Regions from separate parts of the Peribacillus sp. TH16 genome, predicted to be linked through region 3. Evidence: riboswitches for the same ligand, from Rfam matches in the RefSeq annotation. Region 3 holds a riboswitch; each other region holds the start of a gene.
The links. Region 3 has a riboswitch for cyclic di-GMP ahead of JFV29_RS19825 (anti-repressor SinI family protein). Riboswitches for the same ligand answer to the same signal wherever they lie in the genome.
Positions count from the first base shown of each region.

Region 1 (3,825 bases), 1.4 Mb from region 3:
TCCACATCCAAATGCATGGAAACATGCGCCTTCAAAGCCTGATTAATATGATGGTTTAAGGTAACATGGTTGATATCGAACAAGTTATCGATATTAAATGCTCTTTCAGCACGGTTCATACCTTCTTCGGTCAGCTGAACACCTTTTGTTTTTTCATCATACGTATAGTCCGTTTCTTTTTGTAACGTCCTCACAAACGCATTTGCTTGGATGTAAAGCTGTGCCGATTTTTGCGCTGAACCAGAAATAATCAATGGCGTTCTCGCTTCATCAATCAAAATCGAATCGACTTCATCGATGACAGCAAAATGCAACGGGCGCTGTACCATTTGTTCTTTATACAAAACCATATTGTCACGCAAGTAATCAAAGCCTAACTCATTATTCGTGCTATAAGTAATGTCAGCATTGTAGGCAGCTTGTTTTTCTTCTTTAGAATGACTGTTCAAATTCAACCCAACAGTCAAACCCAGGAAATCATACAATACACCCATCTCAGTTGCATCACGGTGCGCCAAGTATTCATTGACAGTCACGACATGCACACCTTTACCAGTAAGCGCGTTTAAATAAACCGGCATGGTTGATGTTAATGTTTTACCTTCCCCCGTTTTCATCTCAGAGATGTTTCCATCATGAAGTGATGCCCCACCCATGATTTGAACACGGTAAGGATACAAACCAAGAGCTCGTTTTGCCCCTTCACGCGCAACCGCAAAAGCTTCAACAAGCAAATCATCCACGGTTTCCCCGTTTTGATAACGCTCCTTAAACTCCTCTGTTTTGGCGCGCAACTGCTCATCCGATAACGCAGCTGTCTCATCAGCCAGCGCTTCGACCTGATCAGCGACTTTTTCCAGACGCTTAATTTCTCGCTTATTCGGATCAAAAACTTTATTTAATATATTAAGCATTCAATAACGCTCCTCTATTATGGTAATGATCATTCAATAACACATTCATATAAGTAAGAAGAAACACACCTTCTGTTAATACTAATCCAAGCTTAATTTTAACACTTCTATTCTAGAGGTACAACTTCATGTCACTCTATGTCTATGGACCTGAATTCAGTTCTTACGAAAAACATTGGATAAAAGAGGGGTAAAACTGTTAAAATAGAGGGAAGTAGCAAAAGTACATTACACACTCCCCACTTTTCACATGAGTCCTTAACAAGACAAACGAAAATGCGAAGTAAGCACAACCTTCTATCAATAGAAATTTTTGGTCCCTCTATGACTGATAGTCAGTTGAAGCAATCTAGCTTTTCAGGCTTCCTATTCCTGTGATTTTATGTGGGTTTAAAACTTATAAATCGAAGATAAATAGAACATGTTTCGAGGTGGTATTGTTGATTGGTGAACGTGTAAAAAAACTGCGAGAAGAAAAGAAAATGTCAATGACTGAACTAGCCGATAAAGCCGGAGTAGCAAAGTCATACTTAAGTTCGCTCGAGCGTAACTTACAAACGAATCCTTCTATTCAATTTCTCGAAAAAATCTCTGCTGTACTTAACATTCCTGTAGATGCCCTTCTTTACGATGCACCAAATAAGGAATCCTTGGACACTGACTGGATGAAAATTGTTGAGGAAGCTATGAATTCTGGCGTTTCAAAACAACAATTCAGAGAGTTCATTGAGTTTAATAAATGGAGAAAAGATAAACAAGAATAGATGAATTCTAAACTATCTTCACAAACATAAATAGTACTGCTCTATCAAACTAGTATTGATAGAATTTCAGAAAATAAAATAATCCCTATAAGCAGCTATGTTGTAAATCAACTGTTTATAGGGATGTTTTTTTCATTCCTTTTTGGTTCTTAGTTTTCATTGTTCTGCTCTAGTGGCACATTTAGATTCTCTTTTTTTAAAAAAGCACTAATTTCTTCTTTCTTAAAACCCAATTTCCTAGCTTCTGAAATCAACTTCACCCATTCTTGATCCACTTCCACGTTAACCACCTCTTTTATCCTCCTAAAATACTACTTGTATGTATTTCAGGCAGACCAGCCATCTTAGCATTAAGCAAACTTAGGCCTGTGCCTTTGCGCCCTCATCTTTCGCTGAGCTTGCCTTTGTCAGGGAAATTATTACAAAAACTATATTTATTAAGTTATTATAGCGAATATTTGCTCCAAATATTGCTACTTTATGTCGCTAAATTACCACAATGCACAACTTTTTATCGACAAAATATTACAAAATCAAGAAATCCATGATATTTTTTGTCTATTTCATGTACAAAACAAGATGGTTCAAATGATTCACGTTCGTTTTTTTATAAAATTATAAACATTGCCCTTCTTATTCAAACGATGGGGCATATTAATTCTTTCCATAATAAGTGCATCAAAGGCTTTTTGCGCAGACAAGTCCTCACCGCATAGGTCGGACAAAGCCAACCTCCATATTCTGCACTGCTAAAAGACGCTCTATGACATGTATAGCAATTTTTCTGATACAAAAATCCAACTCCTCTGCACCATAATCAAATCATTTTACATAAATAAATTATTGTTCTTTTTAAAGAACTTTAATCTGAGTATAGTGCAATAGGAGGGGTTATTTAAATAGGTATAAGTACCTATTTATCTTATTAAAGAACGGAAAATGTTCTTTTTAAAGAAAATACAATACATTCCATACTTCATTGTGTTTTTTAGAGAACAATGAAATTCCCAGGAGCCAACCAATTAATCGATACTATTTGATACCTTGTTTTCAACAGATGGATTTTACTTATTATCACATTATCAAAACACTTATCAAATTGCCGAAAGATCATTAAGGAAAAAGGAAGGAAATATAAACAACCATTGACTTCTATGGTTGAAATCGGTGGTTATTTTTCCAGAGCTTATAGAACTCCTTAGCCCAAATGAACATTGCAATGGATGGAGTAAAATTTAAAAAGCACAACCCATAGTCTGGGTTGTGCTTTTGTTTATAGATTCATATTAACTAGGTTCAATTAATCCGTAGCGCCCATCTTTACGACGGTACACAACGTTCGTTGTATTTGTATCCGCATTGGTGTAAACGAAGAAACTGTGACCAAGCATATTCATTTGCAGAATCGCTTCTTCACTATCCATTGGCTTCAAATCAAAGCGCTTATTGCGGACTACTTCAATATCAGTATCATCTTCAAATTCATCCACCACTTCATCAATTTCCGTATTAAAGGCGAACGCCTCAGGAGTTGTAGATAAGTTGTTACGGAATTTACGATTGACTTTCGTTTTATGTTTACGAATTTGGCGTTCAAGCTTGTCATTAATCAAGTCAATAGCAGCATACATATCCGCATTTTCCTCTTCAGCGCGAAGAACCAAATTCTGCATAGGAATCGTCACTTCGACCTTGGATGTATTATTGTTAACTTTCAAATTCACTAACACATTTGCATCTGGTGTATTGTTAAAATATCGTTCTAACTTGCCAATTTTCTTTTCGACGTATTCTCGAATTGCTGGAGTTACCTCAATGTTTTCACCGCGTACGTTGTAATTCATAAAGTGAGTCCTCCTTAAATTAAGACTATACAGTTAGATTCTACAATACCCCTCCGGTTTCCTTTAGAAACACATCATGAAATATGTCGAGATTATGAAACAATTGTCGGAAGGTTAGGAAAGGGTTGATGTCTGCCCTAGCTTTATTATAACAAATACAAAGCTATAAAGAAAAAATTAAGCCCTTAATATTTACAGAAAATTTAAAAACAATTAACATTAAAACTGTTTGCAATTAAAACGGCTGATTAATATCTAATTTCTTTTATCGTAGAACACGCCATCTGTGGATAATGATTGATA
Region 1 is NZ_JAEKEM010000009.1:2,563,135-2,566,959, forward strand. Features, by position in the region: gene secA (preprotein translocase subunit SecA) at 1-914, opposite strand, end outside; gene JFV29_RS26480 (helix-turn-helix domain-containing protein) at 1,355-1,678, shown strand; gene JFV29_RS26485 (anti-repressor SinI family protein) at 1,828-1,968, opposite strand; cyclic di-GMP riboswitch class I at 2,005-2,091, opposite strand; gene hpf (ribosome hibernation-promoting factor, HPF/YfiA family) at 2,965-3,522, opposite strand; gene JFV29_RS26495 (flagellar protein FliT) at 3,778-3,825, opposite strand, start outside.
Region 1: it holds a riboswitch for cyclic di-GMP, as region 3 does, so the genes downstream of both, JFV29_RS26485 (anti-repressor SinI family protein) here and JFV29_RS19825 (anti-repressor SinI family protein) in region 3, are expected to answer to the same signal.

Region 2 (3,825 bases), 670 kb from region 3:
ACAGAATCCCATTTACATTAATAGATAGGCAAATTGAAGATGTTTCGTGTGATAGAGTACTTGGAGATAACTATGAAGGGACAAAATTGCTTCTTCAGCATTTAATTGATTATGGTCATCAAAGAATAGCGATGGTTCATGGCCCACTTACGATTTCCACTTCGAAAGAGCGGTATCAGGCGTATATTGAAACGTTAAAAATTAATGATTTAAAGATAGATCCCGCTTTCCTAGTAGAGACTCATTATAAACAAGAAAAGCGATGGAATGGAATCGCTCATTTGGTTAATGTTTCTCCTGCTGATCGTCCAACAGCGATTTTTGCAGCGAATAACTTCATTGCCATTAAAATTATAAAAAGTTTACGAGAAAAAAAGATTAAAGTTCCAGAAGACATAGCTGTCGTTTGCTTTGACGATTTAGAATTATTTTCAGACTTTGATCCTTTTTTGACTGTATCTTCGCAGCCTGCTTATGACTTCGGATATTTAGGAACACAATTAGTGATTGAAAGAGTAGATGAAGTCGGTCCAGCTGATTATCGAACAATAAATTTAAAGCCTGAATTGGTAATCAGAAAATCATCTGGAACTCCTATAAAATAATAGGAGTTTTTCTCTGCTGCGGAGATTAATACAAATGAAAAAACCACCTAAAAGAAGGTGAGCCTTTTCTATTTATTCAAATATCTGTACATGACTTATTCAAGTAATTCAGCACCGTAAGAATTATCAATTATGCAACGCCAGGTACCTGTCGAATCCTTTTTAAAAACATAGGTAGCCATTCTTTCCATTGAGAATACCGAATCAGTCTTTTGATTGGCACTCAGAAGGGCTTTTGCTACAACTAATGCCGTATCACCTGTTTCGATTATTGCCATCTTTTCTTGATTAACAATTAAACTATGATTAAAATAATCAGCGATAGCAACGAATGCCCGACGTATTTCTTCTTTTCCTTTAGCTAACGTTCCAGGTTTTACAACTAATGTAGCATCCTCTGAATAGAAATCCATTAATTGATCGAAATCCTCATTATTTATTGCTCGGTCTGCATTCTTTATTACTAGTTCTAACTCATGAGTTTGCATATTTGCCCTCCTATCCGATAGGTAATTTATAGGGATTCCAATTTACCCCTTAGTGAAGAATATTCGACTGTCTTGTTGAGGAATCCTTCTCTTGGCCAAATAAGAAAAATCAACTTCATTACTATAAAGCCATTTTTGAAGGGCAATCTGCCTATAGGGTAGCAATGAAAATAATTACCGTAGCAAACCATCCTAGTTATTACAGCTAAAGGTGAATTATTAGCTTTTCTATTTTGATAAAGTAAAGAAATAGAAAAAAGGCGTTAATGTGTAAAAAATGTGTCAGGCAGCAAGCATAGGCCTATTGTCTACCTTCTAATAAAAATCCCCTAATTTCCTCTAACGGTATTTCTACATTGATAGCCATTTGAATGAGTTCAATCCATTCTGTATCTAATTCTTTTACTCTGTCATTTGTCTGAAGTAACATTACCTATTCCTCCGTTGAAGAGGTAGCCCAGCTATCATAGTCAATCTGACCTTAGACCTGTTAGCTTTGCGTCCTAACCTTTCGATTAGTTTGCCGTTTTCTCATTTTATTATAGTTATATATTACTATCTAGATAGTGCTAATGTTGTCGTAAATTGTAGAAATGTAATTATTATTCTTTAAAAACAAATTGTTAATTCGATTGGGAGACCTGTTGAATGACAATAAAGATATTTAATGGGGAATAAAACTATTATATTTAATATGATTTTTTGTATTAAAGAAGGAACCATCCATTTTTAATAGAATGTAAGACTTTGATTAAGAGGAGGATGATCAGTTTGGAGAGAAGAGCTTTACTGGTATCTCGATTTCCAGAATATGAAGAAGAAATTGGCGGATGGCTATGGTGTTTAGAAGATGTTCGCCGTACTCTTTTAACAGAATTAACTGGAATCAGCCAAGGGATCCTTGATACAAAAATGGATGAAAGACAAACGATTGGCTCGCTGTTATATCACATTGCATTGGTCGAGGCAGATTGGTTATATGAAGAGGTTCTTGTTACTGAATGGGATTCTGAAATACGCTCGTTGTTTCCGTTAGAATGCCGTTCTGAGGAGGGCTCTTTAACCCATATTGAGGGACAAACTGTAGAAGAACATGTTAACCGACTTAATAAGGTACGTGAAGTGTTTCTTTCCCACTTTCGTTCAATGGATCTAACAGATTGGCGTAAACCGAGGGTTCTTGAACAATATGACGTCACACCTGAGTGGGTTGTGTACCATTTGATTGAACATGAATCACATCATAGGGGGCAGATTTTCCAATTGCTAAGCAAATTACGGAATGATTAAGATGTTAAAGAGTGGGAACTTTTTATCCATCTTTAACTAACTGATTGGCTCCAGTTAATTATCAAACCCACTAAGCGGTGGCTTGTTTATGAACATTAGCACATTATTCCGCATTACCAGCTATTTCAAGTGGTGTAGTTATTCCATTAAAGGGCGCCTTTATGAAAAAAAGAAGGTGTCCTTTTTGAATGGGACCATATTCTTGAATAACGGATAACTCTAAGATAACTGCAACTTCAGCTTTAGACTTAGCGGAAATAAAAACATCCTTTTTTGTTAAGACTTAGAGAATATATGGAGGTGCTTTAAAATGGGTATAAGAAAAATCACAACAAACTTGTGGTTTGATACACAAGCAGAAGAGGCGGCTAAATTTTACGCTTCTATCTTTAAAAATTCCAAGATTGGAAGAATCACTCACTATGGAAAAGAGGGGCATGAAATCCACGGGATATTAGAAGGAACAGTAATGACCGTGGAATTCCAACTGGAGGGCCAGGAATTCGTAGCATTAAATGGCGGTCCGCAATTCAAATTTACAGAGGCAATATCATTTATAGTCAATTGCGAGTCACAAGCAGAATTGGACTATTTTTGGGACAAACTCTCCGAAGGCGGAGACGAGAAGGCACAAGTGTGCGGTTGGCTGAAAGATAAGTATGGTGTTTCGTGGCAAATTATTCCTACGGCCCTAACTGAGATGCTAAGCGACCACGATCCAGAAAAATCAGCAAGAGTTATGAATGCAATGCTCCAAATGAAAAAAATTGACATCAAAACATTAAAGCAAGCGTATGAGGGATAAGATTACATTGTTTGAGGTATTAAAAATGAATTTCTTTGTTGTCACTTTACAAGACCATTTAATAAAAAGCTTGATTAAAAACCTGTATAAATGTATACAGGTTTTTTTAGATTGTTCCACTGAACTATCCTCGCTATAGGTCCTTTTTCTTATCTCTAAATATTAACAGTGTTGTTTAACAAATCCTTATTTTGATATTGTTGCAATTAATTTATTGACAATTTAAAATATTGTTGTTATTTTAATGTTACCGGTAACATTCTAGTAACAATAGGAGGTCAAAATGATTATTGATGCTCATCAGCATTTTTGGAAGATTGACCGAGCTGACTATTCTTGGCTTTCAAAAGATATGGGAGTCCTCTATCAAGATTATCTTCCAGGAGATTTAGATCCCTTATTAGAAAAACAGGGTATTGCTGGAACTGTTCTTATCCAAGCTGCTCCTACATATGAAGAGACTTTATTTCTTTTATCATTGTATGAACGGTATGACTGGATTTATGGTGTAGTTGGCTGGATAGACTTATCTTCTCCAGCTTTTCCGAAGCAACTAGATTCGTTAATGAAACGACCGGGAATTGTTGGTTTGCGTCCAATGCTCCAGGATTTAGAAAATAGTGATTGGATATTACAA
Region 2 is NZ_JAEKEM010000009.1:1,862,746-1,866,570, reverse strand. Features, by position in the region: gene JFV29_RS23015 (LacI family DNA-binding transcriptional regulator) at 1-605, shown strand, start outside; gene JFV29_RS23010 (YybH family protein) at 701-1,093, opposite strand; gene JFV29_RS30740 (anti-repressor SinI family protein) at 1,395-1,523, opposite strand; cyclic di-GMP riboswitch class I at 1,542-1,628, opposite strand; gene JFV29_RS23005 (DinB family protein) at 1,865-2,383, shown strand; gene JFV29_RS23000 (VOC family protein) at 2,694-3,188, shown strand; gene JFV29_RS22995 (amidohydrolase family protein) at 3,472-3,825, shown strand, end outside.
Region 2: it holds a riboswitch for cyclic di-GMP, as region 3 does, so the genes downstream of both, JFV29_RS30740 (anti-repressor SinI family protein) here and JFV29_RS19825 (anti-repressor SinI family protein) in region 3, are expected to answer to the same signal.

Region 3 (3,825 bases):
AGGAGCATACTTGCCAATATTCCTTTTGGACTCTTATTTTGTCTTTTCATCTTTCATCACCTTCACAAAGGTCATTGCTATAATATATATGGGATAAACGATAAAAAAGAAGCATGTTATTAGACATACTTCTTAAGTATTGTATGGGTACGGTTTCAGGGGAGATTTCTTATTTATAAGGAGTTGAAATATAAAGGGAAATCATTGAATGACGCTTTCGCCGTCGATTTATTATAAGAAAGCATAAAATACCTAGTAATCCACCAAATGTATCAAGCATAACATCCTGCCACAAGGGGGTACGTCCACCTGTGAATTTTTGATGCAGTTCGTCCGCACTAGCATAAAAAAGGACACACAAAAGAGCACCTAAAGACGAAATAACGCCGTTTTTTACAAAAGTGCGCCAAACACTAATCGTCAAAAAACCGAACACAAAAAAGATAATAAGATGGGCACCCTTTCGAATAAAAAACTCCAAAAATCCAGCCACTCCAGCTGTATGAACACTCACCTCAAGCCCACCATACATAAATGAAATACCACCGAGTTTTTCATACAAAAACGGGGTATTTAACTGTCCTAAAAAGGGAGAAATCCTTTGCTCCTCATACGTCTGTGAGGAAAAAAAGAAGATTAACATGGCCCATAAAACGAACAAAGCTGGGATTAACCACTTACGGAACTTACGGATCATATTCTATCATGTTCCTCAATGATACCGCTTAGTTTTTCCTTAAGATCTTCCACAAGATCATTTACTGTAACATCCTGCTGAAACTCGCCTTTTGTATACGTATCTATTAATATATCAATAAAATCCATTAGAATATCCACTCCAATTTGAATAGAGCCACTATGTAAAACAGTTGTACTAAACCTATTTTTCTAAAATAAGGAATATAGCTCTTTTAATTGATAATCACATATAAAAAGTGTATTGGCAAGCGGAAATAAATTCAAAAAGGGTAAAATCAGAATTTTTAAAGAAATATTAATAGAATGATCACAAAAAGTTCATAACTGACGGATTATTAATATCATCAGCTGAAAATATGTAGTTCATTAGGTGTAAAAAACAAAAGAAAAAGAAATCAAAAAGGACTGATCTCTCAGCCCTATTTGATAAACACCCTTATGATCGACCAAGAAAAAAAGTCAATAAAGAAATCAAGATTAAAGTAATAGTAATATAAGACCCAATAAAAATTTTCTTGCTTCTTTCTTTCTTTTCATAAACTTCCTCGAACGTAATATATTTATTTTTTGTCATCAAATTCTCCTTGTATTTTGATGGCAGCTTGACATCGCCTTCGCGAAGCCCTTTTAGCTTTTTCTTTATATTGTAGTATCGTCAAATATACAAAAATATTAACTGTTTTATTCACTGTTTCTTTGTTGGGCATTTATATCTATTCGTCACTTTCTAGTCTACTATAAATCATACAAAATACATTAATTCAAAATATTCCAATATACCAATTACCCTATTATGTATCACAAAAAGAATTATCTTCTCTTTTTATTTAAAATAATACCACTTCTTTGTACTCACTACCTTCTTCATATTAATCCAATAAGAAAACGCTTACAATAGTACTATATACTTATTATCCTAATTTTTCATTAAATATTTTACTACTTGTTGAAAAGTCTTAGAGCCGGAACATTTTAGTCAGGAAAAATATCTAATTATATCCGAATATTCTATAGAAATATTGGTACTTACAATTTCCGAACAATACTATAGGGAACTAACAATATATTGTGCTAATCTATTAGAAACTCTTAGATATCAGCTCGCGCAAAAGACTAATTTTGTTGATAGCAGATCGCTTCATCCGCAAGATTTTAAGTTATAAGAAAGAAAACAGTAGAATCCAGTTCATAAAAAAAAGGCTGAATAACAGCCCTTCATAGTATCTAAATATCTTTTTGTTTTCCTACTTCCAATTCTTATGGGGTTGATTATTCAAGTTCTGTTCATTCTGAATAAACTCTCGCACTTCTTGAATGGAAACCCCTACACTTTTTGCTTCCAAAATTAAATTAATCCATTCTGCATCCATTTTTTTCTGCATATCTTCTTTTTCACCCTATTTGTGGTAACACAGCCGTCTTAGCATAGCCTTAGACCTGTAATTTTGCGTCCCTACTTTTCAATAGGTTTGCCCTTCTCAAGAGTATTGAAAATTTCACATAATCTTCTTACGATGGTGGTTAAAAACCATGATAAAGAAACTTCCATTATCTGAAAGCCTTTAATGGGTGTCCAGATTTCTCTCATTTGAATTAATGTATAAATTCATTTCATCCTTTTTAAGGTAACCCAGCCATCCTAGCAAATACCTTAGACCTGTGGTTTTGCGCCTTTACTTATCAATTTTTAGATTGAGATTAATTATACTTAATAAGTTAACAATTGTTAATAGGTAACTATTAATTACTTTATTACAATTTCCTACAAAATTTCAATTAGTAAGTAATTTAAATGTCTTCTTAAAAATCTTAAGTGCTCACCGACTTTGCATTGCCTTAGACCTGTAATTTTGCGTCCCTACTTTTCAATAGGTTTTGCCCTTCTCAAGAATAAATTAATACTTTGAAGAAGCCATTCCGACTTTTCCTTTTTGTAGACATTAGGCTTGTTGCTTTACCGTTATATAAGTCGATATTCACCTTTAATATTTTTTGAAAACTTCCGCTTTAATACGCTAATAAGGTTAATTATACATAAAAGGTTATCATGTGTTTAATAATATTTATCGTCTTTTCCCTACAATATTTTCCATGTGAATCATTAGTCTTACTCGTATTCAATACCTATCTTTTGCACATTTTTGTTTTAGTCTTCACTAAAAAGAGCAGTCCGCTTAACAGACCATTATAAATGGGCTGACAAGCGGACTGCTCTTAAACTTTAAGGTTACACACTTGATTCTATTTGGATACCTAGTAAATTGCTAAACATTCCTCTTTTTTCACTCGCTAGTTGGTTATATTCACCGACTTGAATGATTTCCCCCTGATCCATTACCAATACTTGATCCGCATTACGAATCGTCGATAACCGATGAGCAATTACAATAATGGTCATGGTTCCTTTTAATCTTTCGATAGCGGCTTGGATCTTCGCTTCATTTTCCGTATCTAATGCACTTGTTGCCTCATCTAAGACAAGGATAGATGGTTTACGTAATATGGCTCGAGCCAGTACAAGTCGCTGTCTTTCTCCTCCTGACAGTCGAACTCCACGGTCACCAATGAGCGTGTCTAGACCTTGTGGAAGCTTACTGACGAAATCATCAGCTGCAGCGAACTCTAAAGACTCCCAAATGGATTCATCGCTTGCATTAGGGTCAATAATCATCAAATTTTCCCGTATAGTTGCATTAAATAGAAACGGATCCTGAGGTATATAACTAATCGATTTCCTTAGTGATAATAAGTGATCACTAGTAAGTGGGATATCATCAATACTGACCTCGCCCCGATCAGGTTGATTTAATCCCATTAAAAGATCAATTAAAGTACTTTTTCCGGCTCCTGATCTGCCTACGATAGCCGTCATACGGTTAGAAGGTATGTGAACATTTATATTTTTAAGTGCATACGTACTTTCATTTTGATTATACCTAAAGTAGACATTACGACAATCTAGCCCATGTTTAATTTCAATAGATTTAATATTTTTATAATCTGAATTATATAACTCTCTTGCTTTCCTACATTCATTTTGTAAATCTAACAATGCCTTAAAAGATGGAAGAGTAGATCCTATTTGCTCTAAATTAGATTGGATACTTGTAAACCTTGGCCATAACC
Region 3 is NZ_JAEKEM010000009.1:1,191,882-1,195,706, forward strand. Features, by position in the region: gene JFV29_RS19805 (hypothetical protein) at 1-50, opposite strand, end outside; gene JFV29_RS19810 (VanZ family protein) at 170-697, opposite strand; gene JFV29_RS19815 (hypothetical protein) at 694-837, opposite strand; gene JFV29_RS19820 (hypothetical protein) at 1,136-1,273, opposite strand; gene JFV29_RS19825 (anti-repressor SinI family protein) at 1,944-2,081, opposite strand; cyclic di-GMP riboswitch class I at 2,102-2,183, opposite strand; cyclic di-GMP riboswitch class I at 2,321-2,387, opposite strand; cyclic di-GMP riboswitch class I at 2,509-2,589, opposite strand; gene JFV29_RS19830 (ABC transporter ATP-binding protein) at 2,927-3,825, opposite strand, start outside.